DNA from 2 places in the Arthrobacter sp. TRD_SC_6 genome. Region 2 is predicted to be linked to the other one. Evidence: predicted binding sites of a transcription regulator. Region 2 holds the regulator's gene; the other holds the start of a gene.
What was found. Region 2 encodes HspR, which represses chaperone genes until heat shock. Its sites were predicted from a motif close to AAGTTGAGTCNNNNNGACTCAACTT; they were not measured.

Region 1 (15,582 bases), 760 kb from region 2:
GCTTCGTGGATTGCTGCGCTTCGCCGGGCGCGCTCCTCGTCCGAATTCGTCGGCAGCTTGTAGCAGTCCACTACCCGGCGGAACTTCTCCTCGTCGGACTCCGCAGTGTCCACTGCCGCACGCCTAAGGTCGGTTGCCTCCGCAAGGACGGCGTCGACGTCGTCGTCCCGCTCGGAAAAGCGGGCCACCTTTGCGACAAGGGCCGCAGCCTGGGCTACATGGATGGCACCCACTGCGCCGGCACCCGGCGTCGGCTCGCCCGAGCCAAGCCGCACGAGATAGTGGTCTATCGATTCTGAACCAGCCATCCTCAACCCTCCTTCTCCCAGAATCGATTCTCGATCCTAGATTTCGACGACGACGTCCGACGGCTTCTTGTCCGGCCGCCACCCCCGCCACACCGGATGGCGCAGCTTTCCAGCGGACGTACGCTCGCTGAACTGCACCTCACCCACCAGCGCCGGGCGAACCCAACGCGCATCAGAAGCGTCAAGGGCCGGAACGTCGTCGAGCGGTGCGGTCTTGCGGCCCATTTTCTTCAGGCGTGAGCCGATCTCCGCGAGCTCGCGCTCTGTCAGCCCGGAACCCACCCGGCCAATGTACTTCAGCTCCACACCGTCCGGGATGGCGACCAGCAGGGAACCGACCTTGTGGGCCCGGTTGCCCTTACCGGGCCGCCAGCCGACCACCACCACCTCCTGCGTCAGTGAATGCTTGATCTTCACCCACGATTCCGACCGCCGGCCGGGCGCGTACGCGCTCTTGGTCCGCTTGGCCATGATCCCCTCGAGGCCAAGTTCCTTGCTCGCCTCGACTGCTTCGTCGAGCGTCGCGTCGAGAGCGGGAGGCACCTGCACGTGTCCGTCGTGGGGAGGGTCGACGGCGTCCTCGAGCACCTCCCGTCGCTGGGCGTACCCGAGGTCCAGCAGGGAGGAACCGTCCAGGTGCAGCAGGTCGAAGAGCAGGAAATGGACCGGAATCCGCTTCCGCGCGGCCTCGATGTCCGACTTCTTGGTGAGGTTCATCCGGCCTTGAAGCAGGCCAAAGTCTGGGCGGCCAGCCTTGTTGATGGCGACGATTTCACCATCGAGGAGTGCCTGCTCACCGTTGACGTACTGCCCGAGGTCGGCGAGTTCCGGGTAGGCATTGGTGAGATCATTGCCGTTGCGGCTCGTCAGCCGGACACCGTCCGGCGTGACCGTGGCCAACGCCCGGATGCCGTCCCACTTCATCTCGAATGCCCAGTTCTCCTCTGACCGGATGAGGCCGGGGGAACCGGAGGAGGCGAGCATCGGCTTCAGGGTAGGCAGGTCCTCCTTCACGCGCTCCTTGAAGGCAGGGGGCGAAGGCTGGCCGGGTTGTTCCTTCATCAGGTGGATCAGCCAGTTCTTCTCGGCCGCCTCGGTAGGCCCGCCGGTGTGGATGAGCGCAAACCGCCGAACGGCGTTTCCGCCCTTGGCGAGGCCGCCGTCATCGCGCCCTGTCAACGTGCAGATGACTTCCTTGCCTGGCCGCCATTTCTCCGCCTCGTAAGTGCCCGAATCCCAGATGAACACCTCACCACCGCCATATTCCCCCTTCGGAATGACTCCTTCAAAGGATCCGTAGTCCAAGGGATGGTCCTCTGTCTGCACGGCCAGATGATTCTGGTCAGCGGTGGTCGGCGGTCCCTTCGGAATGGCCCAGGAAACCAGCACGCCATCGCGTTCGAGACGGAAGTCGTAGTGCAGGCGGCGGGCATGGTGTTCCTGGATCACAAAGCTGTTGCCTCCGGATTCACCAACCGCATCCGGAACGGGTTCCGGCGTCTTTGAAGCGTCCCGCATGGAACGGTAGGTGTGCAGCCGGTCAGGCGCGGGAGCGGCAGCACTGTCGTCGTCGTCGTTGTTGTTGTTGTTGGAGTTTTTGGACCCGGTGGAAATTCTGGGCTCCATGTCGGCGAGCAGGTCACCGAGGTCCCGGACCCGCTCCATCACCTGCCCGTAATCCAGGTGGGCCAGGTTGGGATCATCGAGTTCCTCCCAGGTGCGCGGGGCAGCAACCATGGGATGCGCCTTGCCGCGCAGGGAGTAGGGCGTGATGGTGGTCTTGTTGCGGTTGTTCTGGCTCCAGTCGAGGAGCACCTTCCCTCCGCGCAACGACTTCTTCATGTCGCTGACCACGAGCTCCGGATGGTCAGCCTCAAGCACGCGGGCGAGTTCCTTCGCCACGGTGGACACCTCATCGGATGACTGCTTTCCGTCAAGCGGCGCATACAGGTGGATGCCCTTCGAACCGCTGGTCACCGGGCGTGGATCGAGGCCCATGTCGTTGAGGATCTCGCGTGCCAGCCGCGCCACCTCAGCGCATTCCAGCAGCGAAGCACCCGGCCCGGGGTCGAGGTCCAGCACCAACCGGTCAGGGTTTGTGACCTCACCGTCGGCTCCGAATTTCCATTGCGGAACGTGTATCTCCAGCGCGGAAATCTGGCCAAGCCAGGTCAGCGTCGCCAGGTCATTCAGCAACGGATACACGTTGGTGTGGTCGCTGTGCTCGATCCCGAAGCTCTGAATCCACGACGGCGCCGATTTGTCGAGGTTCTTCTGGAAGAACACTTCTCCCGGCTTTTCCTCGGTCCCGACGCCGTTGACCCACCTTTTGCGGGTGACGGGCCGGTTCCGCGCATGGGGAATCAGGCAATCGGCGACGGCGGCGTAGTAAGCCAGCACATCGGCCTTGGTGGTGCCGGTCTCCGGGTACATCACCCGGTCAAGGCTGGTCAGCTTCAGGCGCCGCCCATCGACGGTGACCGTCTGCTGCGCGCTGGTAGCCATGGACACAGTCTTGTAGGGATGCGGGCTTTGCGCCAGCGGCGCTCCCAAGGTCGCGGAAGCGTCATCCAAGCGTCCCGAATCTGGGCTGTCAATACCTAACGTTCGTTTTGGGATTGTTTTGATGAAGATCGGATCAAACACTCGGAAAGGTGGATCAGGCGACAGAAGTTTCCTTACGGTTACCCTGATCCGGTTCACCGCTGGCCAGCCCACCCGCGATCGGTCCACCTTTGCCAGCACAGGCTCGTCACCCTCGCGCCAGTGCCAGAACTGAAAGTTGTCCCTTGAAATCGATCAAATTACTCGCAGCCGCCGCTCTCGCAGCGGGAAGCCTCCTTGCCCCTACAGCAGCTGTTGCAGCGCCCGCAGGAACCGACATTGTCGGCGGATCGCCCGTTCCTATCAGCTCGGCACCCTACGCAGTACAGATCCACGTCAACACCACAGGCACCGCCTTCAACTGCACCGGATCGCTCATCTCTTCCCAGTGGGTTCTCACTGCACGCCACTGTGAAGGCACCCGTTCAGTGCGTCTTGGCACCGCGTCGAATGGCTCCGGCGGAGTAGTGCGCACGGTCATCGAAGACCGCGCCTGGTCCGGTGGGGATGCGCGCCTCCTGAAGCTCAGCTCGCCCTACAACGGATCGGTAGTGACCCTGGACAAGGACCAGGTCACCCAGGCAGGACCCGCAACCGCTTTCGGTTGGGGCCGCACTTGCGGTGTCTGCGATGCCTCGCCGACGTTGAAGACAGCCAAGGTCAACATCACCGCCTACTCAACTGACGCTTACGGTGGAACCGCCCTGCAGACCATCGGCCAGGACGGCCAGGTCTTCAAGGGAGATTCCGGCGGACCCCTCATGGTCAACGGCCAGCAGACGGGTGTCCTGTCCACCGGCAGCGGCGACCCCGATACCTACAACCGCCCCGCAAACTACACTGCGGTCCACAATGCGATGCCGTGGATCACGTCCATCTCCGGCGTGAGCGGAAGGTAGAAGCGGCCATGAGGAAGCTCAAGTTCGCCGCCATTGCGGCACTGGCAACCACGGCTCTGCTGGGTCCATCCGGGGTGGCAACGGCTGCTCCCGATGAAGCCGGCACCACAATTGTGGGCGGCAAGGAAGTCGGCATTTCCGCCGCACCGTTCGCAGCCCAGGTCAACTTGAATGGAACCTTCAACTGCACCGCTTCACACATCTCGGCACAGTGGGTACTGACGGCCAAGCACTGCCTCGGCAGCAACATGTCCGTGAATGTGGGATCTGCGAACCTGGGTGGCGGAACGCGCGTGTCCGTTGCCCAGACCTATTCCTACGGCGGCGGGGACATTGCGCTGCTGAAACTCTCGCGGGCAGTTTCGGGCACCTACGCCAGCCTCGAGAAGGATCAGCTGACGCAGCAGACATCCGGCAATATCTACGGCTGGGGACGAACCACCCCCACCGGGCCCGCCTCACCTGTCCTGAAGACGGCGTCGGTCTATATCGAATCCCTTGAGGACGATGCCTACGGCGGACCAGCCTACCGGCACAGCGGCGTCGACGGCCAGGCCTGGAAGGGCGACTCCGGCGGACCACTGGTGGTTGCAGGGAAAGTGGTCGGCGTAGCATCCACCAGCGCAAGCGGCGGGTCAAGCACCACCGCTTCCTCCTGGTACTCCTCGGTCCCCCACGCAATCAGCTGGATCACTTCGATCTCAGGAGTGACCGGCTCTTAGGAAACAACACTTGAGTGCGCACATAATCGCCGTCGGAAGACTGATTATGTGCGCACTCAGCGTTTAATGCACTCAGCGTTTAATGCACTCAGCGTTTAATGCACTCAGCGTTTAAGCCAGTGAGCGCCTAAGGCAGCAAACGTTTGAAGTAGTCAGTCCGCGAGCTGTTTCCGGTACCGGGCCACGTACTCATCCCACTTAGCCGGGTCCTGTCCCAGGGAACGCTCGTTGAGGTAATCGTCCAGCCCCATCAGCGTCAGGTGCCAGCCAGCTGCAGAAAGCGCCATTTCCTGGCCCTCCTGCACCGTGTTGGTCAGCGTGAGGAGGCAGCCGTCGTCGTCGTTCTCCAGCTCCCACCGCAGCACTTCCTCGTCCCAGGTGTAAGCCAGCAGGTGCGGCTTCTCGGCCTCGAGAACGGTACCCTCCATGGGCTTCTGGCCGGGGAATGTGAAGGTGACTGTGGTGCCGGCCTTGGGGAGGATGTCCAGCTCGCACGGGAACCAGTACTTGAGCTTCGCTGGGTCGGTGAGGTGCTTCCACAGCACCCTGGCTGGAACGCCGAAGCGCATTTCGAACCAGAGTGCGGGTTGGCCGTCAGCGAGCGTCCTGGTAACCATCGGTTCTGAGTTCACCTAAGCAATCGTAGACCGGCGTGGCTCTTCACTGGTTCACTAGGAACATGAGAGCTATTTGGAAGGGCGCAGTGGCGTTTGGGCTGGTCAACGTGCCGGTGAAGGTTTACAGCGCCACCGAGGATCACGACATCAGCCTTCACCAGGTCCATGACAAGGACGGCGGCCGCATCCGATACCAGCGCCGGTGCGAGATCTGCGGCGAAGTGGTCGAGTACAAGAACATTGACAAGGCGTACGACGACGGCGAGCGCACCGTTGTGCTCTCGGCGGAGGATTTCGCGTCGCTACCGGTGGAGAAGAGCCGCGAGATCGACGTCGTGGAGTTTGTGCCGAGCGACCAGATCGATCCGATCATGTTTGACCGCGCGTACTATCTGGAGCCGGATTCGAAGTCCACCAAGGCGTATGTCCTGCTGCGCCGGACGCTTGAGGAGACGGAGCGTACAGCGATTGTCCAGTTCTCGCTCCGGCAGAAGTCCCGCCTGGCGGCGCTGCGCGTCCGTGGGGATGTACTGATGCTGCAGACCCTCCTCTGGGAAGACGAGGTCCGTGAGGCCAAGTTCCCCTCACTGGATGAGAAGGTGCGGATCTCTTCGAAGGAAAAGGAGATGTCGGCTGCGCTTGTCGAGTCCTTCTCCTCGGATTTCGATCCCGAGAACTTCAAGGACGAGTACCAGGAACAGCTGCGCACACTGATCGAGGCCAAGCTGGAGAAGGGCGAGGCTCTCGACACCGACGAAACGTTCGGCGAGACCAGCGATGAGGTCGAAGGCGGGAACGTCCTGGACCTGATGGAGGCCCTCCGCAGGAGCGTCGAAAAGAACCGCGAGAAGAAGGGCGCAGCAGCTCCCAAGGAGAAGGCGTCCGCGGGCTCGAAGTCGAAAACGAAGAAGGGTGCGTAATGGGCTTCATTAGGAATGACCTCGGAAAGCAGACAATCGCCCAGCCGCCCAACGCCCCCATTGTCGGGTGGGCGTTGCTCGGTGCGGCTTCGATGATGGCACTGGAGGAGGAAAACCGCCGGGTGCTTTCGGCTGCGAGTACTGCCTGTCTCATGGTCTGGGCGGCGCTGGAACTATCCGAGGGCGAGAGCGTGCTGCGCAAGGCGCTGGGCGGAGCGACCCTGGGCTGGCTCGCACGGCGAAGCTAGCAGCCCCCCGGATCCCTTAGTTGTCGCTGGCCTTTCTTGCCACCCGGCTCTTCGACGTCTCCCCAACCTGCCTGCGCAGCCAAGGCACTACGACGTCGAGAACCACCCCGGGCTGCATGGCATCCACCTGATCCAGGCCTTCCAGCACCTCAACGCCCCAGCCCAAGTTTTCGAGCTCTCCCCGCCGCTTGCGGAGGGGTGCCGCCATGGAGATCTGCCCGTCCAGCCCAGCCACCACGTCCTCCGAACCCGCGAAGCACAGGGCGGGGCAAGGCACACTGGGCGGGGCGCCGTCGTCGTCCTTCAAATGACGGAACAGGGTCACGAACTGGCGCGCCTGTGCCGCCCGCATCGGCAGGAGGGCACGCTCCTCCTCCCCAACCGGCTGCACCAGTTCCCCCGGGCGGAGGAAGCTGGCTGAGGTGGCGGGGTTGGTTGCCTGTGAACGCCCGACGGCGGCGCGGTGGGCCTGAACGGACAGCCGCCAGAGCGCTTCGAAAGGCGCATCCACCGGCGGGAACCCGCCGACCGCCAGCGCGGAAACCCTGTCTGAGACCATCGCCAGCCGGATGCCAGCAATGCCCAGCCACGAGTAACCGTAGTAGGCGAAGGAAGCGGTTCCGGTGGCGTCGGCGACCGCAAGCAGGTCTGAACTGATCGCTTCGGGCGTCAGGGTTTTTGGTGCCGGGTGCTGTATACGGTGCGCTTCATAATCGAAGGCGACAACTGTGAAGTGGACCGAAAGCGCTGCGAGCAGCGTGCGGCCCGGTTGGGTGTCGAGCCCTTCTGCCAGCATAGTCCTTGCCGTATTGCCGGAAGCGGGCGTCAAACCGAGTGAGACCAACAGCGCAGGTCCTCGGCCAGCAACGGTCACGGGCAGGCGGGTGCCATCGTGAAGTACAGCAGCGTGCATAGGGGGAATCCTCCCGAAGCGGAAGATTCCCCCTACCACCGCGAATTGAGTCCAGACAATTAGATTCAATTCGTATCAGCAACTATGCCGGAAGGGTACCCGGTAGCGTCATATTCACCCTAAAGTCCGGTAAATCAGCCGCCCTAAGACGCCTCTTCGCGTTCCTTCTCCACCAATTTCCGGTCACGGACCAGGCGGAGCGCTGTGACCAGGAGAATGCCCCCGACGATGTTCAACACAACCGTGTAGCTGAACCAGCCGAGCCAGTCCAGGTAGCTGATTTCGGCACCAGATTGGATAGCTCCGAAGATCAACAGTGAGTCCAGGATTGAGTGGAAGAGCTGCAGTCCCGAGAGAACAAAACCCCCAACGACGGCGGCCGCCAACTTTCCGCTCATTTGGTCGGTGCCGTGCTGCATGCGCGTCATGAGGGTGATGGTGCTGCCGCCGAGCAGCGCCAGGCACGCCGTTTGCCAGCTCAGACCGGCGTCAACGTAGTGCTCGGCTGACGTGGTGACGGTCTCGGTCCATTGCGGGAACGCGGTCATCACCAGGGCCATGAAGATCCACCCACCCACGAGGTTCGCAAACAGCGTGCCGCCCCAAAGCTTGCCGAGTTGGGCGAGGCTGGCTTTTTTCGCGGTCACAGCTGCAATGGGGACCAGGAACCCCTCGGTGAACAGTTCACTCTTGGCGAGGAGCAGCGCAATGAGACCAGCGCTGAAGGCCACCCCCGCCAGCAGATGGTTCTCGGTCTCGTGCAGCACTGCCAGGTAAGCCATCACCCCGATGCCGATCTCAAAACCGCCGAACAGGCCGGTGATCAGCACATCCGGGAAGGTCCTGTGAAGGCGTTGCGCACCCTCGTCGACGGTCCGGTCGAAAGACTCCTCGATGTCCTCCTCTACCGGCCCGGCGTTGTCACCAAGCTCCCTGCGCCGGGCGTCGCCGTCGTCGTCGTGGTTCAAGCCGGCCTGCCTGTCTGTAGTGTCTCCGCCCTTTTTCCCAATGGACCTACGGAGCGGGGTACGGGGCCACCTTGAGCGATTTAGCGAGATGTACCGCATTGGCGGCCATAGAGGAAATGGACGAAGCGACCGCTTCCGGCACCTCGTCCAGGTCCTTGAAGTCTACTTTCTGCATCGCCTCGCCCACCCAGTAGACGCCGCCCTGTGCAGGAATGGTGAAGCCGATGTCGTTGAGGCCCTGATGCATCTCGGCCGTGACGTGGTGCGCGCCGTCCTCGTTCCCGACAACGGCTGTGAGTGCCACACGGTTGTACATGATCGGGCGGCCTTCCTCATCTGTGGAGGAGAGGTCAGCGTCGAGACGCTCGAAGACGCCCTGGCCGACGCTGCTCATATGACCCACCCAAATGGGCGCGCACAGCAGGAAAATATCGGCGTCAAGGATTTGCTGGCGCAACTTGGGCCACTCGTCGCCGCTGCCCATGTCGATCTGGACACCCCGGACGACGTTGTGGTCGACAACCCGGACCGACGACGTCGTCACCCCCTGTTCCTTCAGCTTGTCGAGGATGAGGTTGGCCATGAGTTCGCTGCTCGATGTGTCCGGTGACGGCGTAAGCGTGCAGATCAATGCGAATGCTTTCAGGTTATCCATTGAGTTCCTTCGGTTGGCGGGGCGTGCTTACTGCTTGTATCCCTCGACCTGATTGACCGGCCTGGTTTCTGCGTCCTGAGGACTTTCGCCGGCGTCCTGCTTGGCGCGTCGTTGACGGAGGAGGTCCCAGCACTGGTCCAGTTCTTCCTCGAGTCTGCGGAGCCTCGCCGGGCGGTCCTCGTCCGGCACACCGGACTCGCCAGGGCTGCGCAGCTCATGCTCCTCATCAACCAGTGACTGGATGCGTGCCAGAATGTCCTGATCATTCATCGACTTCCTCCTTCGTTCCGGCTCAGAACCCCCTGCTGCCTGGCCCTGAATATGGATCTCGCTGGAATAATCAGGCTACTTACTATTCGTCCGGATATCTACCGCTGGCCGTCCCTAATTGGGCGCTGCCTAAGTGAATGACCTAAACTAACTGGGAACTATTCGCCTGTGTAGCTCAGTCTGGTAGAGCATCCGCTTCACACGCGGAAGGCCCGGGGATCGAGGCCCCGCGCAGGCACTGTTCACGAGCCCGTCCCGCTGCAAGCGGGGCGGGCTTTTTCGTGTTCAGCCGGTTCATCCTGAGCGAACAAAAAGGCTTAGCACTCGGGACCGTAGAGTGCTAATCTTTTTACCGAGTTGAGCGAATGACGCTCAACTCGCAAACCTCAAATCGCATAGGGAGTGAACCATCATGGCAATGAAATTCGATCCGTTTCGTGAACTAGACCGCGTCGCCGGCGCCCTGCTGGATACTCGCCAGGGCCTTCGCGTGATGCCGATTGACCTGTTCCGAGAGGGTGATCATTACATTCTCAGCGCGGACCTTCCGGGCATTGACCCAGGATCTGTCGACATTGACGTTGACGGGCAGCTGTTGACCATCCGCGCCGAGCGGACCCTTCGGAACACCGAGGGCGTCAAGTGGCTTACCCGCGAACGTGAGAGCGGCTCGTTCCTGCGGCAGCTGAACCTCGGGCAGGGTATCGACATCGACGCAATCTCCGCGCGGTATGAGAACGGTGTGCTGAGCGTGACCATCCCGGTCAGCGAACGTGCCCGGCCGCGCAAGATCGAGATTCTCACAGGCGAGGACGCCCAGGCCATTTCCGGCAACAGCGCCGTGGAGGCCTGAGCCCGCGAACAACAGAGAACGACGACGACGGTCCGCGGGCCGTCGTCGTCGTTCGTTTCATGGGGCGGGCGATTAGGGGCGTTGCGCGGGCGTTCGGGCGCCATGAAGATGGAGTGCATGACTGACTCACAGAAGACTGCAATCGTGACCGGCTCCAGCTCCGGTATTGGCCAGGCAACCGCCGTCGCCCTCGCTGAATCCGGATATAACGTCGGCATCACCTGGCATACGGGCCAGGAGGGGGCAGAAAAGACCGCCGGGCTGGTGCGCGGGTTGGGCCGTGAAGCTGTGGTCGCCCACCTCGATACAGCAGATGCTCCTGCCTGCGGTGACGTGATTGATGGGCTGATCAGCGAGCTCGGGGGCCTCGACGTCTTCGTGAACAACGCGGGGATGAATAAGCCCCAGCACTTCCTCGAGACCGACTACGAAACGTGGCGCACAATCCTTGCGTCCAACCTGGACGGTGCCTTCGTGTGTATGCAGCGTGCTGCCCGGAGTATGGTCGCAGCCGGGCAGGGCGGCCGCATCATTGCCGTCACGAGCGTTCACCAAGAGCAGCCCAAAGTGACCTTCTCCGCTTATGACGCCTCGAAGCACGCGCTGGGAGGTCTGGTCCGCACGATGGCGATTGAACTCGCGGATCAGGGGATCACGGTCAACGCGGTGCTGCCCGGCGGCGTGCATGTTCGTCCGGACTCGCCCGAAGGGCAGGATCCCTACAAGATCAGCCGTCCAGGAGTTCCCACCGGCAGGCCGGGACACCCCCGCGAAATAGCCGACGTCATCACCTTCCTCGCGTCGCCAGCTGCGAGCTACGTGACTGGAGCTTCGTGGGTGGTGGATGGCGGAATGCTGCAGATGGGCCCCCAGGCCGGGTCCCACATGCGCAGTGACGAGTGGCGCAAGGGCTGACAGACAACAAAAAACTGCGGGCGGAGCGCCGTGTAGGCGCTCTGCCCGCAGTTTTTTATAACCCGGTTGGTATGCAGTGCTATGCAGTGCGGGTGTGGTGCTTGTCCTTGAGAACCAGCGCCAGTGCGATCATTGCGATCGCCAGGACGAGGTGCAGGATGTTGTCCGCACCATTGATCGGAACGAAGTTCGCAGCCGAATCGGCGGGAACAATCAAGCCGTAGATAAAGAGCACTGCGTAAATCACGCCGCCCCACAGCAGGAAGTTGTACGCGCCCGAGTAGGTCTTGGACATGACGATTCCTGCGACACCGAACAGCAGGTGGACGATGTTGTGAAGGATTGAAACCTGGAAGATACCCAGCAGCATGGCCGTTGATTCGCTGCCTGCGAAGCCAAGCTGATCGTAGTTGCTGGTGATTCCTGGAACGAAGCCCAGAACTCCCACGAGTACGAAGACGACCCCAAGTGCGAGTGCAGCCTTCTGAATGTTGGACCGGGTGGCTACGCCTGACCCGGATGAATGTGTTGATGCCATTGCAAATTCCCCTCTGACTTGCCGGTCTGCGGGAAACCGGCGCTTAGTGATGCGAGTAGATGAACAGCACTTCCCCGCTCCTTGTTATGCCAGCGTTGCACACACGAGGGCTAATAGGAAGCACACTTAGTTAACTCTTTGGTAACCGTTTACGTTAAAGCTCCGGTTGAAAGTGTCGCACAGCCATCAGGCACTCGACAGCTCATATTCACGCGCCGTTCAGGAATGCTGCCTATTGTGGCTTTAGTCACATCGAAAGGCGCATCCATGACACCCACTCAGCAGCTCGATCAGTCCGACTTCTCCGCCTTGCGGCAGGGCCAGCAGATCACTCTTCATCATGAATCAGGACACCGGTTCACGGGCGTCCTTGAGGACCTCGCGGAAGATGCGTCGGTGGTGTGGGTGCAGCTGGACAACGGCGCCGGGCGGCGGCTCTTTCACCGCGAAGACGGGTACGCCGTCAGCGTCTGATGCGCGCCTGGTCAACCCGTTCTCGTCGCGTACAGTTCACGCAGTTCGCGGTGGGTAAGTGCACGCTGGCGGTACTCATCCGTGAGCACTCCGAGAACGTTCTGAGCGTATTCGTCATTGGTTGAGGCGATTGCGTCTTTCGCGAAGATGACCCGCAGGTTGTGGGCGTAAGCGTCGACCGCAGTCTGGGCGACGCAGTTGTGGGTCGAGACTCCCGCCAGCACAACCTGATCCACAGCGAGATTGCGCATCCGTTGGAAAAGGTCGGTGCCAAAGAACGCGCTGTCCCTCGTTTTCACCAGTTCGGGCAACCCGTCAAGGTTCAGTCCGTCCACTGGTTCGGCCTGCTCGGTGCCAACGAAGAGGAAGCCTTGATCATCGTCGAGCATGCTCACGGTCCAAGTGGATTTGTCCCGCTGGTGTTCGGTGCGGATCACGTAAACCGGAACTTCCGCCGCCTGAGCGTCGGCAATCGCTTCATTGCATGCTGTGACTAGCTCGTCCTGCTGTTTACCCAGAGATTCGTCCTCGAAAAACGCCTTCTGCATGTCAATGATCAGGAGCGCAGTTCCCATCTGCTTTCACCTTCCGCTTAGGGATTCACTAAGCATACTGAGAATTGCTCCTTGAGGGGCGGAGCAGCGAGGGCTAGCGTTGATCGAACCGGAGGTGATGAACATGGGAAGGCGCCTTGCAAGCGCCGGCGCGCTTCTCGCCGTCGTACTTCTCACTGGCTGTTCCCCGGTCTCACCGGGAGCTCCGCAGCCGCCGTACTTTGAACCCGAGCCGGTGAGCCTTGAGCCCGGCGACGTGTTCCCCTTGCTGACCTTCTATGGGGGCTGGTGGAGCACACCGGCCTTCTCGCCAGACACTGCTGGCCTTCCCTTGCAGGTGGCGCTGGTGCGTTCCGACAGCGGGCGCTACGTAGCCGGATACGAACGCACCACCGGCACCCTCATACCGGGCCGGGACATCGAACCGCCGGGCGAGTGGCCCGAGAACTCGGTCATGGTTCTCGACTCCGCGACCGGCGTGGTCTGGGACCAGTTCCGCGTCGATGATGAGGGCCTCCCTGTCGGCACAACCGGCGAAATGGTGTCCGTGGAACAGCGCTTCCCGCCGATTGCCGGGGACCCACCTCGTGGCACCCTGCACACCTTCACAAGGAACGCGTTCACGGGGGCGGTCATCTACGTCGGCCTGTTCCCGGAAGAGGATCTCGCAAGAGGCACCGTCGAGGCCGACTGGTAGCACCCCCTTGACGCCGAACGTTTTCTCCAGTGGGCTACAAGTACCCAACAGCGAAAAGGCAGGTCCGCCGTGAAATCCCTTTGGCTCGAGTCATCCCCGCACATTCCCACTGACGAGTTCGCCCCCGATGCGCGCTATGACTCAGTGGTGGTTGGAGCCGGGATCACCGGATTGACGACGGCGGCGCTGCTCGCCCGCTCCGGGCAGCGGGTCGCGGTCCTCGAAGCACGCACGGTCGGTGCAGTCGCTACGGGCAACAGCACCGCAAAGGTCTCGCTCCTTCAGGGCACGCAGCTGTCCACAATCATCAAGCATCACGGCCCGGAGCTCGCGCGCCACTACGTCACCGGCAACCGAGAGGGCCAGAGCTGGTTGCTGCGCCTCTGCGATGAGCACGGAGTCGGTTACGAGACCCGCGATGCGATCAACTACGCCGTGACCGACGACGGCGCCCGTCTCCTAAGCGAGGAGCGCGACGCCTGCGCCAAAGCGGGGCTCACCGCAGTACTTGAGGACACCTCCGAGCTGCCCTTCCCGGTTCAGCGCACGCTGCGCGTTGCCAACCAGGCCCAGGTTCACCCGATGGAAGTGCTCGCGGCGCTGGCCGCTGACCTGCGCAAGCATTCCGGCCAGCTGATCGACGGCGTGCGGGTGACAGGGGTGAAGACCGGCTCCACCAAAGGCGACCGCATCATCGTCAACGCGGATCAAGGAAACGTCACGGCCACCAACCTCATCATCGCGACCGGCACGCCGATCCTGGACCGCGGAGGGCACTTCTCCGTCCTGGAACCTTTGCGCTCCTACGCTGTCGCGTTCACTGTGCAGGACGAGATCCCCGCCGCCATGTATCTCTCGGTTGACTCACCGTCACGAAGCCTGCGAACCGCCGTCGTCGCTGGTCGTCCGTACCTCATCGTCGGCGGTAACGGACACCCCGTAGGCCGGCAGGCACACACGCAGTCCCTTGTAGACGACATCATCCGCTGGACGCAGGAGAACTTCCCCACGGCGCAGCCGGCGTTCAACTGGTCGGCGCAGGACTACCGCCCGTCGTCGTCGGTCCCGTATGTGGGCAAAATCCCGTTGGGTGGGCACCATATCTACACCGCCACCGGCTACAACAAGTGGGGTTTCACCAACGGGGTTGCGGCGGCGCTGGGACTCTCGGCCGAGATTCTCGGCGGCCACATGCCGTGGGCCATGGAGTTGTACAAATCCCGGCTCGGCAAGCAGGATGCGATGACCACCGCAAAGGCAGGTGCCGGCGTCGGGCTGGAAATGGTGAGCGGCTGGTTGAGCGGCCTGGCCCGCACCTCGCACGCGCAGCCGCCTGAGGGGCAGGGGACCGTTGTGCGGGAAGGTGCGCGGCCGGTTGGCGTTTGCCAGGTCGACGGCATCACGCATCGGGTGTCGGCGGTGTGTCCTCACCTGGGCGGAGTGTTGAGCTGGAACGATGCCGAGCGGTCCTGGGACTGCCCCCTGCACGGTTCGCGCTTCACATTCGACGGAAAGCGCCTTGAGGGTCCGGCGACAAGGGACCTGTCAGCTCCATAGTGGAGTCTTCCACGTACTACGTCGCTTGATCGCGTTACGTCACCCGGTGATGGTCAGCGGTTGCGTCGGCACTGACTAGCCCAGACGTGGAATCACGTTCGCCATGCACTCCGCTGAAGAACATGCCCAGTTCGGCAGTCGCAGTGAGCGGCACGACATTGGCAACGTACTGGTCCGGACGAACGACGACGACAACCCCGCCTCGGTCGATCCCGCGCACCTCGAAGATGTCCTGGGCAGGGTCCACACCGAACACCTTCTCCAAATAGCTGAGCTGGAACGGCCCAACGGAGGGCTTGAAAATATCCGGTACCGCATTGATGTCGATCGCGTGATGATCCTGCTGATAGATCACCTTGACGTCGAACCAGGCGTCGATATCGGCGCCCTCGGGCGTGGCAGCCAGCGGCGACTCTGGTGAATTGGTCAGCCACTCAGCGAAGTTGGTGACCTTCGATGGGCTACCTGGCGTCAGCTCATCGGCGAAGACGTAGATTCGCCAGCGCCCATCCGCAGTAGCGTGGTGCCCGAGGTGAATCTGGTTGGTATCGCAGACCCGCATCACCGGAGCGGACTTGAAGCGCTTGCCGACGGGGAAGCCGGTTGCAAGCTCCTGGCGGGGCGCTTCGCCCACGATCATTGATGCCGAATACTCCGTCATGAACCCGGCAGGGAACTCCATGGTCCGGACGTAGAAATCCTCGAGTTCCGTTGGGTCTTCGAACTCTTCGGGTTTCTTGGCCATCAAGGTGGACCACTGCTTGTCGAAGTCGATGAGGTTCTTTGCAACCACCTGCCGCTCGGCCGAGTAGGTGGACAGGAGGCCCTCCGGGCTCCTTCCCTCCAGGACGTGTCCGAGCTTCCAGGCAA
Region 2 (15,582 bases):
CCACGTCCGGTGACAACCGTCTCGGCGGTGACGACTGGGATCAGCGCGTAGTGGATTACCTCCTCTCGCAGGCAAAGGCCAAGGGTGTGGACCTCTCGAAGGACAAGATCGCCCTCCAGCGCCTCAAGGAAGCAGCTGAGCAGGCAAAGAAGGAACTCTCCTCGGCTACGTCCACCAACATCTCGCTGCAGTACCTCTCCGTCACCCCGGACGGACCGGTCCACCTGGACGAGCACCTGAGCCGGGCGAAGTTCCAGGACCTCACCAAAGACCTCCTTGACCGCACCAAGAAGCCGTTCAACGACGTCATCAAGGAAGCCGGAATCAAGGTCTCCGACATTGACCACATTGTGCTGGTGGGTGGTTCCACCCGTATGCCTTCGGTCGGCGAGCTCGTGAAGGAATTGGCTGGCGGCAAGGAGCCCAACAAGGGCGTAAACCCTGACGAGGTTGTCGCAGTTGGCGCCGCGCTGCAGGCTGGTGTGCTGAAGGGTGAGCGCAAGGACGTCCTGCTCATCGACGTCACCCCGCTCTCACTTGGTATCGAAACCAAGGGCGGCGTCATGACGCACCTGATCGAGCGCAACACGGCTATCCCCACCAAGCGCAGCGAAACCTTCACCACCGCGGATGACAACCAGCCGTCAGTGGCCATCCAGGTCTTCCAGGGTGAGCGCGAATTCACTCGCGACAACAAGCCGCTGGGCACCTTCGAGCTAACCGGCATTGCTCCGGCACCCCGGGGAGTCCCTCAGGTCGAGGTCACCTTCGACATCGACGCCAACGGCATTGTTCACGTGTCCGCCAAGGACAAGGGCACCGGCACCGAGCAGTCCATGACCATCACCGGTGGTTCTTCGCTCTCCAAGGAAGACATCGACCGCATGGTCCGTGACGCCGAGGAGCACGCCGCTGAGGACAAGGAGCGCCGCGCGGCCGCTGACACCCGTAACGGTGCCGAGCAGTTGGCGTACTCCACGGACAAGCTCATCGCCGACAACTCGGACAAGCTGCCTGAAGAGGTCAGGACCGAAGTCCAGGCGGACGTCGACGCCCTCAAGAAGGCGCTGGAGTCCCAGGACAACGACGACGAGGTGAAGGCAGCATTCGAGAAGCTGCAGGCCTCCCAGTCCAAGCTGGGCGAAGCGATCTACGCTCAGGCACAGGCAGAAGGCGCAACCGGTCCGGGCGCAGCACCGTCCGGTGAGCCATCCTCTGAGGAGACCAAGGCCGACGACGAAGACATCGTCGACGCCGAGGTTGTCGACGAAGACGAGAAGAAGTAATTATGCCGCACCACGGAAACGAAGAAGAGCACCAAGAGCCGGTCAGCTTCCGGGACAATCGGAAGATCGACCCGGAGACTGGCAAGGTCCGTGGGCGCAATGACACCGGTGACTCGGCTGGCTCGGACACTCCTGACCCGGCACCCTCCGCGGGTGCCGGGCAGGAGCCCGACGCCGGAACCGAGTCCCACGCACCCGCCGCAGATGCAGCCGGCGACGGCGACGCACTCGCCCAGGCTGAGGCGATCCTGAACGAGGCCGGAGCCGAAACTCCTGCCACCGATGCGGAAGCCGAGCTCCGCAACGACCTACTCCGGCTGCAGGCGGAATACGTCAACTACCGCAAGCGCGTAGAGCGGGACCGCGACGTTGCACGGGATATGGCAGTCATCGGAGTGCTGAACTCCCTGATGCCGGTTCTCGACGACATTGATGCCGCCCGCCAGCATGGCGACCTGGCTGATGGGCCGTTCGCGGCGATCTCCACAAAACTGGAGAACGCCCTGAAGACCTACGGCTTGAGCCGTATTGACGAGACCGGCGTGGAGTTCGACCCGAACGTCCACGAAGCCCTGATCCAACAGCCAAGTGCCGACGTCCAGTTCGACGCCGTCAGCCAGATCCTTCGCGCGGGCTACAAAAAGGATGACCGAGTGCTGCGAGCAGCCCAAGTGATTGTTGCTGTTCCTGAGTAGCTGATTCCGTGGTCCCCTCCGAACGGGGGCAACGAAATTCCGAGACTCGCAGAGCTCGCTTCGGAATTTTAAGCCCCCTTCCTCGGAGTGGACCGCGGCCAGGCTTCCAACGAACAGGGCAACGGACGTAGTTAACAAGGAGACGCTGAATGGCAAGTCAGGACTGGGTCGATAAGGACTTCTACAAGATCCTTGGTGTGCCTAAGGATGCCTCCGGCGCCGACATCAAGAAGGCTTACCGGAAGCTCGCCCGCAAGCACCACCCTGACCAGAACCAGAGCACGGGTGGGTCAGACAAGATGTTCAAGGACATCTCCGAGGCCTACTCAGTCTTGTCGGACCCGGAGGAACGCCAGCAGTATGACGCCATCCGCGCCATGGGCGGCGGTGCCCGGTTCACGGCCGGCGGGGCTGGCGGTCCGGCGGGGGGAGCAGGGTTCGAGGACGTCTTCGGCAACCTGTTCGGGCAATCCGCCGGGCGCCAGCGCCGGGGCGGCGCAGGTTTCGGCGGGGGCGGCGGGAACATTCCGCCTGAGTTCGCCGACCTGTTCGGCAGCGGCAGCGGGTACCCGCAGGGCGGGGGATTCCCCGGCTACCAGCCACCTTCGCGCAAGGGCGCGGACCGCACGGCATCCACCAGCATTTCCTTCGCAGGGTCAATCCGTGGGACAACCATCGGCCTTCGTGAACCGTCTGGTGAGGTCATTGACGTCCGGGTTCCCGCTGGAATCCGTGATGGCCAGAAAGTCAGGGTCCGCGGAAAGGGCCAACCCGGAGCAGCAGGTGCTGGCGATCTGATGGTCGCCGTCAACGTCAAGCCCCACCCGTTCTTCCAGCGCGACGGCGACAACATCCGCGTTCACGTCCCGGTCACCTTCCCGGAGGCCACACTCGGTGCGCAGATCGAGGTCCCCACGCTGGAGGGAGAAAATGTGAAAGTGAAGGTACCGGCGGGAACGCCGTCGGGCCGCACGCTCCGGGTCAAGGGGCGCGGGGTCAAGACTTCGAAGGCGACCGGTGATTTGCTGGTGACCATCGACGTCGTCGTACCCCAGAATTTGAACAAGGACGCCGAGGCAGCCGTGCAGGCTTTCGCCGAGGCTACGAAGGACGCTGACCCGCGCGGCAACCTCGCCGAGAAGGCGCGGCTCTAGTCCCGAAGGAGGGTTGCATGACCGTCGACATGAACATGCCGATCTACGTCATTTCGGTGGCCGCGGAGTTGGCGGACATGCACCCCCAGACGCTGCGTCAGTACGACAGGCTGGGCCTGGTGATTCCCAGCCGGGCACCGGGGCGCGCACGCCGCTACTCCCAGCGCGATGTAAACGTCCTCCGGGAAGTCCAGCGGTTGTCCCAGGAGGGTGTGTCCCTCGAAGGCATCAAGCGCATCCTGGAACTGGAGAACCAGGTGATGGCCCTCCAGCACCGCGTGCAGGAGCTCACAAGTGAACTGGCCCAGCGGCGCAGCTCCGAGACCAGCCGGGTGTTCGCGGCGGGTCTAGCAGGCGACGTCGTCACCCTGGCCCGCGGTCAGCGGCCGCGTCCCAGGAGCCAGGCACTGATGATCTGGCGGGCGGAGGGCAACCGCTCTTAGCGAAGATTGGCCCTCCAATCCCGTCGGGAGGCGACAAAAACTTCCTGGCACGGCACACTTGATGTATGCCTGATTCAGACTTCACCGACGCCGCCGGGACACTGTTCGAGCTCCTCCTGCTCGTCGGAGCCGGGCTGGGCATACTCTTCATCGCAGCAGTTGCAGGCACCTGGCTGGTGGTCCGCAGGGTTCGTAAGTCGGGCGTGCTTCGCCGCCGTATCCAGCGCAGTTCCAGCAGGATGCGCTCGCTATCGGTGGATCCGGCGTCACGCGAGCTGGCGAAACTCAGACTTCAGCTGGAACGCTCAACCGATGCAACCCGCCGGTCCGTCCAGGCGGCGCTCGCACAGGGAGTCCCGGGAGGTGAGCTTGCGGCAACCGCGGAGGACCTGACGCGTGCCGAGGCCGTCCTCTGTGAACGGATTGCACTCGCCGAACGCGAACCGAACCGGGCACTCCGCGAGGAGCTTGCGCGCAGCATCAGCGGTCAGGTGGGCACACTGTCGACCCTCTCCGCGGACCTCCGCCGTACCCTGCTTGAGGTTCACAACGTCTCCGGCACCGCGCAGGTGAACCGGGCAACATCCCGCCTCGCGCTTGAGATCGGTGCGCTGCAAACGTGGAGCAACACTTACGGTTCCAGCACCAAACGGGCCTGAAGCCGTGTCCGTCAGACGTCGAATTTCCCGCATCATTTCTGCCCGCCGCAACGCCATTGAACCGGTCGATCCCATCACTGCGATCGACCAGTCACAGCGCCACCAGGAGCAGCAGTTGGACCTGGCACGCCGGAGCGTGGCTGATCTCGCCGCGGTGCGCCACCGGGTGGACACCCTCGTCCGCCAGGCCACTGCAGACCTGGAGGAATCCAACCGTGCCGCAGAGTTCGCGGTTTCAAGGAACGACGACGACGCTGCCCGGGCCGCGCTCAAACGCGGCATCGAGGTGCGCAAGAGGCTCGAAACCCTCACCAGCCAGCGCGACGACGTCGACCGTCAGGTCCGGTCACTCGAGGCTGACCTGTACCGGCTTGAGACAGCCCTGCACGAGAACTCGATCCGCTACCAATCCATGAAAGCACAGCACGGTGCCACCCAGGCTGCGTTGAGCATGGAGGGGGCTGTGTCCGCAACTGCGGGAAGCAGCCTCGAGGCTGCGCGCGCTGCACGGGAGGCGGAGCAGGAGGCCAGGCGGCTCCGCCATCAGCAGGCCGCCCGGGAGGAACTTGCGTGGGCTGACCCCAATTCGGGCAAGCTGGACCGCGCTTTCGAGGAGTTCGAGTCCCTCGAGGAGACCGACCGGGAACTGCGTGAACTCAAGGCGCGGACCAAGGACTCGCGCCCCGGGCGTTCCTGAGCCTGCCGTGAAGGTCTAGCACCACCCCTGAGCGCACTTTATCGCCTTCTACCGCGCTGATTCACCGATTACCTGCGCACTCAACGGGTGACTCACGCTGACCCCGGTTGCTACTGTCGGTCGATGAGCGAATTCACAGGAGTGCGGTTCCTTATAGTCGGTGCCACAGGCGAGTTGGGTTCGCGTATCGCGCGCGAACTCAGCGCCAGGGGCGCGGAACTTCTGCTCTCCGGCCGGGATGGTGACAAACTCGCCGCACTCGCAACCGAGCTCGGCGCAGAATCGGTCAGAGCTGACCTGACCCTGCCGGCCGGGCCTGCCGCAATCGCCGATGCGCTCAACGGTTCCTCACTGGACGGCGTTGTGTACGCGGCCGGCGTGGTGGCCTTTGGGGGACTGACCGAGCTCGACGACGACACCCTCGACGAACTGCTGCTCACCAACTTCATCGGATACGTCCGCCTGGTCCGTGCGCTGGCGCCAATAATGAACAAAGACGGGCTGTTTGTGCAGCTCAGTGCAGTGGTCGCCGAAAGCCCGACCGCGGGAATGGCTGCCTACTCGGCAACCAAGGCCGCGTTGAGCGCGTTCGGCAAGGCTGCATCCCTCGAGCTGCGGCGCAGCGGCATACGGGTGCTCGACGTACGCCCGCCACACACCGAGACCGGATTGGCCACGCGTCCCATCGACGGTGAGCCTCCCCGTCTTCCGCAGGGCAAGGATCCCGACGCCGTAGCCCGCAGGATCGTTGATGCGATGGTGGGCAGGGAGCGCGACCTTCCGTCGTCGTCGTTCAGCTGAGCAGCCTGGCGCAGCGGCTACGAAGGCTGCATTGTGATGTTTACGATGCGGGCAACATGTTGGTCTATCCGGGTGCCGGGTACCCTTTTGGCTATCCGAAGGGTCACGATTCCGTGGCACGCTGCCCACAGCAACTCCGCCGCTGACTCTGCGTCGTCGGACCTGGTGTTCGGCACAACAACGCTGACTAAAGCGTCGAATGACGCACGCATTTCGGCCGGAGTGTCCGCAGTCGCGAACCGTGCTGTGGTGGGTAAGACAAACATTGCCTCGTAAAGCCGCGGATTGCTCAAGCCGAAGTCAACGTAACGGCAGCAGAGCTCCTTCAGGGGAGACGGCGGTTGTGAAGCACGCACAGAATGGATCTCCTCCGTGAGTCTCACGAAACCTTTCACTGCAATTGCGCGGATCAGCTCGTCGCGACTGGAGAAGTGCTGATAGATGACGGGCTGGCTGAACTCAATTTCATCGGCGACACGGCGCGTTGTCACCGCGTCCCACCCCTCGGACTCTGCGATGTCCAGGGCGACCGCAAGGATGAGTTCACGTCGTGCTGCGAGTCGCCGTTGGCGTTTGTCGTCGGTTCTCGGGGCTTCGACGTTGTTCATGCGGCGAGGAGAAGCGCGCTGGCTACGAGCATTGACGCTGCCGTGGACCCATGAATGCCGATTGCTGCGCCCCTCGACCCGCCGGCCTTCAGGATCATCACGGCATCGCCTAGAGGAATGATGGCCGCTGCGGCGAGTACCCAACCCAGCACTGTTCCGGGTGCAGTGATGACCACAACGCCTGCAACAACCCCCATTGCGAGGTCACGGAGGCCCTTCACCCGTAGCCAGTCCGTCGCTTCAGAGTGCGGGATTACCGGTAGTCCGAAGTTCGCGGCCATCGGCCGCGGCACGGCTAGGTAGAGCACTCCGATGGCGAAAATACCGACACCGGAGATGATCGCGATTATTGTTCCCGCTACTAGCACTGCTACTCACCCCGTCGTATCTCTTTCAATGAAAGAAATTCTATCAGCGATAAGTTGAGGCAGTAACGGGCTGTTATGAACGCTCATCGACCCGCCCTCCGCGAAGGCCGATCAGCGGAACCGGCGCCCCTGGTCACGGCGGTTGGCCCACAGCGCGAGGGCACCCAGCAAAACCGTCCAGGCCGTGATGCACAGCAGGGTCGTGGCGTGCAGCCCGTCACCGCTCAGCGCGAACACCGCCAGATCCCGCGCCGCCCGTGAGGGAAGGAACAGGGAGAACGTGTTCAGCCATTCCGGGAACAGGAACGGCGGCAGCATCATTCCGCCCGCAAACGCCAGCGGGAAGAACACCACCTGGGTCACCGCAATGGCTACCTTCGAGGTGCATAGGTACCCGATGAACAGGCCCAGCGCCAGGAACGGCAACCCGCACAGCAGCCACACGAGCACCGACATCGGCACCCGCCACAACGGCAGGGTCCCATTAGCGAAGGCCTCGGGTGCCGAGGTCAGCAGCCCGCCGAGGATCAGCACCGGAATCAGGGACAGCAGCGCGAACAGCATGGCCGTCAGCGCCCGGGCCACAGTCGACGGGAGCGGGCCCACGGGAAGCGTCCGGACGTAGGTGGTCCACGGATTCTGCCGGTCTTCAGCCACGCCGATCCCATAGTTGAACAGAAACGAGCTCATCACCCCGAACAGTGCCAACTGGGCCACGGCGGCAAGGGAGGCAGTAGGGCTCTCGACAACGGAGGACTGCGGCACCACGAAAAAGAGCAACGCGAGCGCAGGAAAGATGACCGACGAGATCACCGCCACCGGGATGCGGAGTTGCTCAAGGACCTGCGCCCTCGTGTGGGTGCGGATCAGCGAAATGGGGCCGGGCGCGGTCTGCGTGTTCATGCATGCTCCTGTGAGGTCAGTGCGAGGAAAGCTTCTTCGAGGCTTGCGCCCCGGACTTCGAGCTGGCTGAAAGTGACGCCGCTGTGGACCAGTTCGCGGACGGTCGAGTCGGCGTCGTGCGTGACGATGGTGAGGCGGCCGTCGTCGTCGGCTGAGAGTTCGGTGGCGTGGAATGAAGTGAACGACGACGGCGGCAGGTCCGTCCGGAAGGAGACCTTGCTTACTGCCACGCGGCTACGGATTTGGTCGACCGTTCCGTCCGCGATGACCGAGCCGCGGTCCATCACCACAACCCGGCCGGACAGGGCCTGGATCTCTTCGAGGTAGTGGCTGGTGATGAGGAGCGTCCCGCCTGAGCGACGGTACTCACGGAGGCTGCGCCACAGCGTTTCGCGGGCGTCGACGTCGAGGCCGGTGGTGGGCTCGTCGAGGATGACGAGTTCGGGCCGGCCAACCAGGGCGAGTGCCACCAGGAGCCGCCGCTGCTGGCCGCCGGAGAGACCGCCGCACTGCTTGCTCGCGGACTCCTCAAGGCCGAAGTCCGCGAGCAACTGACCACTCGGGACGGGGTCCGGGTAATGGGCGGCTACGAAGTCGACCGCTTCCAATACCCGCAGCGTCTGCGGAACAGCTGTAGCCTGCGGGGTGATCCCTAACCGCAGGCGTGATGCCGGGTCCCCGGGGCTGCCGCCGAACAGGGTGACAATGCCGGAATCGGGCCGGCGGAGGCCGCAGAAGAGGCTGATCAGCGTGGACTTGCCGGCACCGTTAGGCCCGAGGAGGCCAACGGATTCTCCGGGGTGGATCTCCAGCGACACTGAGTCGAGGGCCGTGGAGCCACCGAACGTCTTGGTGACGGAATCCGCGGTGGCAAGTGCCGCCGTCGTACTGGTTGAGGTTTGCGGAGATGTTCCAGCAAGGGGTCGGGAGGTCATGGTTTCTCCGTGAGTTGTGCCGAAAGGAGTTCGTGGAGCGCCTCGCGGTACGCGGCGTAGGCAGCCTTTCCGGCCAGCGTTATGGACACGTATGTTGCAGGCGTGCGCCCCTCGATGGTCTTCGAGACGGCGATGTAGCCGGCGTCCTCGAGTTTGCGGAGGTGGGTGGAGAGATTGCCCGCCGTCATGTCCAGGATTCTCTGCAGCTTGGTGAAGGCGATGCTGTTGCGTTCGCCGACCTCGTTGAGGGTAGTAATCGCCCGGAGGCGGGATTCGGCGTGGATTACCGGGTCTAGGTCAGGCATGTGCAAACCCCGGGCGGTTGCGCTGGTGCTTCTGGCGGAGGAATTCGACGGCTGCGCCCACCAGGAACCCGCCGGAACCGAAGATGAAGAAGACGGTCAGGAAATGGTCGGTGCCGCTGAGGAGGGCAACGAAGTCAACCACGAGGAACCACACGCCCATGGCCACCTGGGTGACGTCATTGAAGGTGGTGCCACCGGTGATGTACATGAGCCCGACCACCAGGACGGCGATGCTGTTGATGAGCATGCCGCGTGTCCAGAAATCGTCGACGGTGCGGCTGATGGTGGCGCTGAGAATGCCGACCACCGCGAATCCAAGAAACCACCCGACGCCGTACACGGAACCGATGAAGGCTGAGTGTCCGCGGATTCCGGTGCTGTGGCGGGTGGCCAGCACGATGGTCGCGACGATGCCCAGCGACATGACCGCGGCGGCGAAGGACAGCGCGGCGAGGTACTCCAGGTTGAGCCATCCGAAGCGGGAACCGTGCAGTGCCCCAAAGCCGAGCAGCCATGTGATGCCCCAGATCAGGTAGAGCAGCGGACCGCTGGGGCTGAGTTGTTTGCGGGCCTCGGTCTCGGCATTGGTGACGAGGGACAGGGCGCGTTGAAGGTCGAGGGTGTCGTCGTCGGTGTGAGGCAGGTCCGGATTACGGTTCATGCAAACTAGTTTGTACTACAAAGTGGTTTGTGGCAAGAGTTGCTGTTGGCGACAGTTGGCGTGGTCGCCCGGTACTGTCGGCTTCATGGCGATTGAACCTGAAACCAAAGACTGGACCTGGGTGCTTGATAAACCCTGTAGCGAATGCGGCTTCGAAGCTGCTGACAATGCTCCCGAGACAGTTGCCCAAAGTGTTCGCGCGGACCTCCCGCGGTGGCAGGCGGTCCTGGAGCGCACAGACGTGCGGAACAGGCCCGACGCCGGCACCTGGTCCGCGCTCGAGTACGCGGCCCACGTACGCGACGTCTACGCGCTGTTCGCTCAGCGTACGGAGCTGATGGTCAGCGAGGTTGATCCTGAGTTCGAGAACTGGGATCAGGACCGCACCGCGGAAGAGAAAGACTATGCGGGGGAGGATCCAGCTAAAGTTTCAGCCGAACTGACGAATGCGGGTGAGGAGTACGCGGCCCTGCTTGAGAGCGTGGAGGACTGGGGCCGAACCGGCCGCCGAAGCAACGGCTCGCGCTTCACTGTGGCGTCCCTCGCGCAGTACGGCCTGCACGACGTCGTCCATCACCTTTCCGACGTGCGCGGCTGACCGGCACGCCCGTTCGAGAGTGCAGTCTGTAGAAGATTTGCTCCAAGTGTCCTTTTGCCCGTATCCCGTACGTCGTGCTGTATATCAACCGACAAGAAGGAGTCATGGTGGAGTACATGCTATTCATCTGTAGCGATCCCTCAGCGCCGGAATATGTGGCTGCCGAGGACAACATCGAGGAATGGGGGGCTGAGATGGACGCGCGGGGTATAGCCCGCCACGGTGACCGGCTGCGACCCGTGGAGGACGCAACTACCGTCACAGTCCGTGGCGGTGAAGTGGTGGTGACCGACGGGCCGTTTGCCGAGACCAAGGAATGGGTTGCGGGCTATGACATCATCGCCTGCACCGACCTCGACGAGGCCATCGAAGTTGCGTCGAAACATCCCATGGCACGCTTCGGCAAGATTGAAATCAGGCCAGTATGGCCGCTCGGAGAGTAGCCGTCCCCACCGAAGCCGTCACAGATGGTTCCGGGAGGGGTGAAGTGGTGTCTGCACTGACGGACGTGCAGACGGCGCTCGCACGGGCCTCGACCACCGAGACCGCGCGAATCACTGCAACGCTCATCCGCGTCACGGGTGACTGGAGCCTTGCCGAGGATTGCGTCCAGGATGCCTTTGCAAGTGCCCTCACCGACTGGCCCGTACGAGGCATACCCCGGAACAGCGGGGCCTGGCTAACCACTGTTGCCAAGAACCGGGCGATCGACCGTTTGCGCAGTTCTGCCACCGAAAAGCGGGCAGTGCGTGAACTGGCGATCCTCATCGAGCCTGATGAACCGGCGGACGACCCCACAGGGAACCCTGCCGCGGACGATGACCGGTTGCGCCTTATCTACACCTGCTGCCACCCGGCGCTTCCGCTCGACGCCAGGGTTGCCTTGACCTTGCGCACGGTCGCCGGGCTCTCCACAGGGGAGATCGCACGGGCGTTCCTTGTCCCGGAAGCAACCATGTCGAAACGGCTGGTCCGTGCCCGTGCCAAGATACGGAACGCCGGGATCCCTTACCGGGTACCGCCGCCGGAGCTCATCTCCGAGCGGACAGCTGGGATCCTGGCGGTGCTTTACCTCATGTTCAACGAAGGATATTCCGCCACGGGCAACGACACCTTGATCCGTGAATCCCTTGTCCGGGAAGCAATTCGTTTGACCCGGCTGTTGATTGTCCTGCTCGGCGGATCCCCCCAGGAATCGGAAGCGTCCGGCCTCCTGGCGCTCATGCTCTTCCACCACGCGCGCAGGGATGCCCGGACAGACGCCGCAGGCGATCTGGTGACTCTGGAAGAGCAGGACCGCCGATCATGGGACAGGGCTGCGATCGAGGAAGCGGTAGCGGTGCTCGCAAAGGCCGAGCAGACCGGCGTCGCACGCCGTTCCCGGCCCGGAAGCTACCGCGTCCAGGCCGCCATTGCCGCCTGCCATATGATCGCCCCGGACTTCGGCAGCACGGACTTCGCGAGGGTGGCCCGGCTATACGAGCACCTCGGACGAATTGCCCCGTCGCCGGTTATCGAGCTCAACCGTGCCGTCGCCGTCGCGATGTCTGAGGGGCCGGAGGCGGGCCTCGAGCTCATGAATCGGCTGGCGGGGGAACGGGCCCTTGAAGGGTATTACCTTCTGCCTGCGGCCAAAGCTGACCTGCTGCGGCGTCTGGGCAGAATGACGGAGGCAAACGGCGAGTATCAACGGGCCTGGGAACTGGCTCCGTCGGAAGTTGAGCGCCGCTTTCTTGGCCGGCGCCTGTCCGAAACAGGCTCCGGTCCCTCGACCTAATCCCAACTAATCAAAGACCGGCGCCCCACACCGGGTGCGGAGGAGAAACCATGAAACATTTGTTGTTGATTCCAATCGATAACGCGACCTGGAACGCGCTCTCTGAAGCCGAAATCGAGGCCATCATGCAGGCCCATAATTCATTGCATAAGGAACTGAAGGCCACCGGAGAATTAGTGGAGTCGCATGAGCTGAGCGAGGAAGCAAAATTCGTTAGATCGGACGGCGGCAAATTCGCAGTAACCGACGGTCCGTTCATGGAGACCAAAGAATTCATCGCGGGGTTCTATATTGTCGACTGTGTGGACACGGAACGTGCGGTGGAGATCGCCGGCAAGTTAGGGGAAGCGGAACGATGGCCGATCGAAGTACGCCGAATAGACGCGTAGAAGTCACGGGAGACGAGTCCAAATATGAGTGATGAGTTTCTCCTCTCCCAATTGGCCAACGAACGCGCCCACATTCTGAGCGCTGTGGACGGGCTCACCGAGGCCGAGATGAACGGGCAGCTGGTCCCATCTGGGTGGACCATAACGCGCCTCCTCAACCACCTTGCGTACGACGACGAAATGTTCTGGATCTCAGCAGTCCTCGGCGGCGACCCCAGGGCGATCGAGGCCCTTCACGACGGGTGGTCATCCGAGCCGATGACGGGCGCCGAAGCTGTCAGTCTTTACAAGTTCGAGATTGAACGGAGCGACGAGGTTCTTTTGAAGACTGACCTGTCTGCCGCTCCGCGCTGGTGGCCGCCTGCGAACGAGTTCGGTGGGCCGCCGATGCAAGATGGCCGCGAAGTCGTCTTTCGTGTGCTGGTAGAAACATCGACCCACGCGGGCCACCTCGACATCGTGCGTGAGCTGATCGACGGGCACCAACACCTCGTCGTGAACTGATATTGATCGTCCCTCTGTCCGCCGTCCACCCGCCCGTGGCTACTGCAGCGGCACCCGGCGGTAGGCCAGATCGAAAACCAGCCGCCCGGCGTCGTGCGCCTTATTCTCGAAGCTGGTGAGGACGCGCCCCTCGAAACGGGGAGCCCACCCGCCAAGGGTGTCCTCGCCCTCGTGGTCCCGCGCGGTTCCGGCCTTATCTCGCCCGTCGCGGAGTGGCGCCCCACCCACCTCATGCTCGACGCCGCTTTCCCAGACATGGGTGAGGGGGCTGTGCGCACCCGTGCGCTCGCCGTCGTGCAGGTTCTCGAACAGGGCGGAAGCATTCGCAACGTCGCGCATCTGGAACGCGTAGTCGGACCAGTCGGTGGCCAGGCGCAGAACCCCGCCCGGTTGCAGCACCCGTCCAGCGAGCTCGACGAAAGTGTCCTTGACCAGCCGCCGCTTGTGGTGCCGGGTCTTGTGCCAGGGGTCCGGGAAGAAGATCCACAGCTCTGCGACGGATGCAGGTTGGATCATGGTGGCGAGCGCCTCGGCTGCATTGACCTGGGCAACGCGGACATTCTTAAGGTCGCCCTGTTCAATGCGCAGCAGCGTCTGTGCCAGTCCCGGCTTATAAACCTCGAGGGCGAGGTAGTTGCGGTCCGGATCTTCGGCCGCCGCGTGAGCAACAGCCTCACCCAGGCCGGACCCTACCTCCACCACGAGGGGAGCCTCGCGCCCAAAGGAGGCAGCGGGGTCGTACTCCCACGCGGGATCCACGGACGTATCCGCCGCGGAGTTGCGCGGCACGTCGATAACCAGCCCGTCGGACAGCTCGGCCCACGCATCACGACGCCGGCCCTGCAGCCTTGAGCCGCGACGCACGAAGGAGACGGGCTGGGCGAGGCGGGGCTGGGGTTCAGGGTGCGTGTTCATCGGTACAAGCGTAGCGATGAGATGAGAGAGTGCGTGAGCTTCGTTGGGACTCCAGCTATCCCTGTGCCCCGGCGAGTTCCGCGATCCGGGCTACGGCAAGCTGCGCGTAGAGGGCCGTGCCGTCGGCGAGGATGCCGTCGTCGAACGCTGCGTAGGGCGAGTGGTTGAACGCCGTACCCGCCGGATCCACGCCCGGTTCGACGGCGGAGAGGAATACAAAGTTGCCCGGAACGGCCGCAAGGACCCGCGAAAAGTCCTCCGAGCCGCTGATGGGGTTGACGAGCTGCGTGTAGCGTTCGCCGCCGAACAGCTCGCTGACGTGGCGCTCCACATTTGAAGTTTCCATCGGATCGGTGACGGTGAGTGGGTACTCGGTCTCGTACTCCACGGTGGCGTGCAGTCCGTGAGCCTCGGCAATACCCTGAACCAGCCGCGGTGCCGCAGCCCGCATCAGCTCGCGGTTCTGGTCCGAGAAAGTCCGGACAGTCGCTTCGATCCGCGCTGACTCGGGGATGATGTTCCGCTTGGTTCCCGCCTGCAGGAGGCCGACCGTGAGCACCACGGGGTCGAACATGTCGAACTGCCGGGTGACCATGGTCTGCAGGCTGGTCACGATCTCCGCCGCGACGGTCACCGGGTCCTTCGCGCGGTGAGGTGCGGACCCATGGCCGCCCGCGCCAAGCACCGTCACGAAGAGGCTGTCCGACGCCGACATCAGCGTCCCCGGCCGGCTTGCGAACATGCCGCCAGGCAGCAGCGAAGACATCACGTGGATGCCATAAGCGGCATCCGGCCTGCGTCCGGCGGCCTCGAGCACGCCTTCGCGGATCATCACGCCCGCGCCGTCGAAACCCTCCTCGCCGGGCTGGAACATGAGTACGACGTCGCCAGCGAGTTGGTCCCGCCGGTCGGCCAGCAGCCGCGCGGCTCCGGCGAGCATCGCCGTGTGGAGGTCGTGTCCGCACGCGTGCATGGCGCCGTCGATGGTCGAGGTGTAGGGCACGCCCGTCTGCTCCTGCACAGGCAACGCGTCCATATCGCCGCGCAACAGGACCACCGGTTTCTGCTCACCCGTGTAGGGAGCGTTTCCCCTGAGGACCGCAGTGACCGACGTCGTCTCCGTCCCGAGGGAAATTTCATATTCGAGCCCATCCAGCGCCGCAAGAACCTTCTCCTGGGTGCGCGGAAGGTGCAGGCCGATTTCTGGTTCCTGATGCAGGCGATGGCGAAGGTCCGCCACTTCCTCCTGCAGGTTTTCGGCGTCGGAGCGGATGCTTGCGGCGGACATGGTGCCTCCTGCGGGTTGTCAGGTTGTGGTGCGGATGAGGGGTGATCATGCTCACACGCGCTCCATCTTCGCCGCCTCCCGTCGGGAGTGCAAGCTGCAGGCTGATAGACTGGTTCCACTTGCTTGCGGCTCTGTACCTGTATTTGTGTCGGATTTTCACCACAACTACAGGAACCTGCGGCCGCAGCCTGCGTCGATGAACGCATTCTTTTGTCCCGCACTATCTCCTGAGTTTGTGAGAGCGGTTGACACTGTCTGACTTTCCTTCGGCGGACTCTGAGCGCCAACCGGTGCCCAGGGAAGATGAGAAGAAAGTTCGTGTACTTTACATGACTACCTTTGCTGCGCTTGGCGTGCCCACAGCGCTCGTCCGTTCCCTCACCAACCAGGGAATCACCGAACCATTCCCCATCCAGGTGAAGACCCTCCCCGACACCCTGGCAGGACGCGATGTCCTGGGCCGCGGCCGCACAGGCTCCGGAAAGACCCTCGCCTTTGCGCTGCCCATGGTCTCCCGCCTGGCCGAGCGGGAAGCTGCGTACCGCCGCAAGCCGGGCCGCCCACTGGCACTGATCCTTGCTCCGACCCGCGAGCTG

Region 1: a site for HspR is predicted at 9,479-9,503, ahead of ACWA1U_RS04400 (Hsp20/alpha crystallin family protein). Genes of this name have one in related genera too.

What each region holds. Positions count from the first base shown of each region.
Region 1 covers NZ_CM143953.1:897,333-912,914, reverse strand. Annotated here, with positions in the region: gene ACWA1U_RS04460 (cyclodeaminase/cyclohydrolase family protein) at 1-308, opposite strand, end outside; gene ACWA1U_RS04455 (ATP-dependent DNA ligase) at 345-2,813, opposite strand; gene ACWA1U_RS04450 (S1 family peptidase) at 3,098-3,811, shown strand; gene ACWA1U_RS04445 (S1 family peptidase) at 3,820-4,533, shown strand; gene ACWA1U_RS04440 (SRPBCC family protein) at 4,686-5,165, opposite strand; gene ku (non-homologous end joining protein Ku) at 5,213-6,070, shown strand; gene ACWA1U_RS04430 (hypothetical protein) at 6,070-6,318, shown strand; gene ACWA1U_RS04425 (alpha/beta fold hydrolase) at 6,335-7,231, opposite strand; gene ACWA1U_RS04420 (formate/nitrite transporter family protein) at 7,375-8,199, opposite strand; gene ACWA1U_RS04415 (flavodoxin family protein) at 8,246-8,854, opposite strand; gene ACWA1U_RS04410 (DUF2630 family protein) at 8,882-9,124, opposite strand; tRNA gene ACWA1U_RS04405 (tRNA-Val) at 9,289-9,362, shown strand; gene ACWA1U_RS04400 (Hsp20/alpha crystallin family protein) at 9,537-9,977, shown strand; gene ACWA1U_RS04395 (SDR family oxidoreductase) at 10,095-10,892, shown strand; gene ACWA1U_RS04390 (DUF4383 domain-containing protein) at 10,972-11,430, opposite strand; gene ACWA1U_RS04385 (hypothetical protein) at 11,698-11,904, shown strand; gene ACWA1U_RS04380 (cysteine hydrolase family protein) at 11,916-12,479, opposite strand; gene ACWA1U_RS04375 (hypothetical protein) at 12,583-13,155, shown strand; gene ACWA1U_RS04370 (FAD-dependent oxidoreductase) at 13,225-14,712, shown strand; gene ACWA1U_RS04365 (FAD-binding monooxygenase) at 14,747-15,582, opposite strand, start outside.
Region 2 covers NZ_CM143953.1:139,907-155,488, reverse strand. Annotated here, with positions in the region: gene dnaK (molecular chaperone DnaK) at 1-1,286, shown strand, start outside; gene ACWA1U_RS00730 (nucleotide exchange factor GrpE) at 1,289-1,981, shown strand; gene ACWA1U_RS00725 (DnaJ C-terminal domain-containing protein) at 2,131-3,135, shown strand; gene ACWA1U_RS00720 (heat shock protein transcriptional repressor HspR) at 3,153-3,578, shown strand; gene ACWA1U_RS00715 (hypothetical protein) at 3,644-4,237, shown strand; gene ACWA1U_RS00710 (PspA/IM30 family protein) at 4,242-4,934, shown strand; gene ACWA1U_RS00705 (SDR family NAD(P)-dependent oxidoreductase) at 5,058-5,735, shown strand; gene ACWA1U_RS00700 (TetR/AcrR family transcriptional regulator) at 5,753-6,343, opposite strand; gene ACWA1U_RS00695 (DUF4267 domain-containing protein) at 6,340-6,711, opposite strand; gene ACWA1U_RS00690 (ABC transporter permease) at 6,823-7,614, opposite strand; gene ACWA1U_RS00685 (ABC transporter ATP-binding protein) at 7,611-8,549, opposite strand; gene ACWA1U_RS00680 (transcriptional regulator) at 8,546-8,854, opposite strand; gene ACWA1U_RS00675 (hypothetical protein) at 8,847-9,515, opposite strand; gene ACWA1U_RS00670 (DinB family protein) at 9,601-10,113, shown strand; gene ACWA1U_RS00665 (YciI family protein) at 10,218-10,556, shown strand; gene ACWA1U_RS00660 (RNA polymerase sigma factor) at 10,604-11,890, shown strand; gene ACWA1U_RS00655 (YciI family protein) at 11,941-12,279, shown strand; gene ACWA1U_RS00650 (mycothiol transferase) at 12,304-12,783, shown strand; gene trmB (tRNA (guanosine(46)-N7)-methyltransferase TrmB) at 12,823-13,698, opposite strand; gene ACWA1U_RS00640 (M20 metallopeptidase family protein) at 13,754-14,986, opposite strand; gene ACWA1U_RS00635 (DEAD/DEAH box helicase) at 15,316-15,582, shown strand, end outside.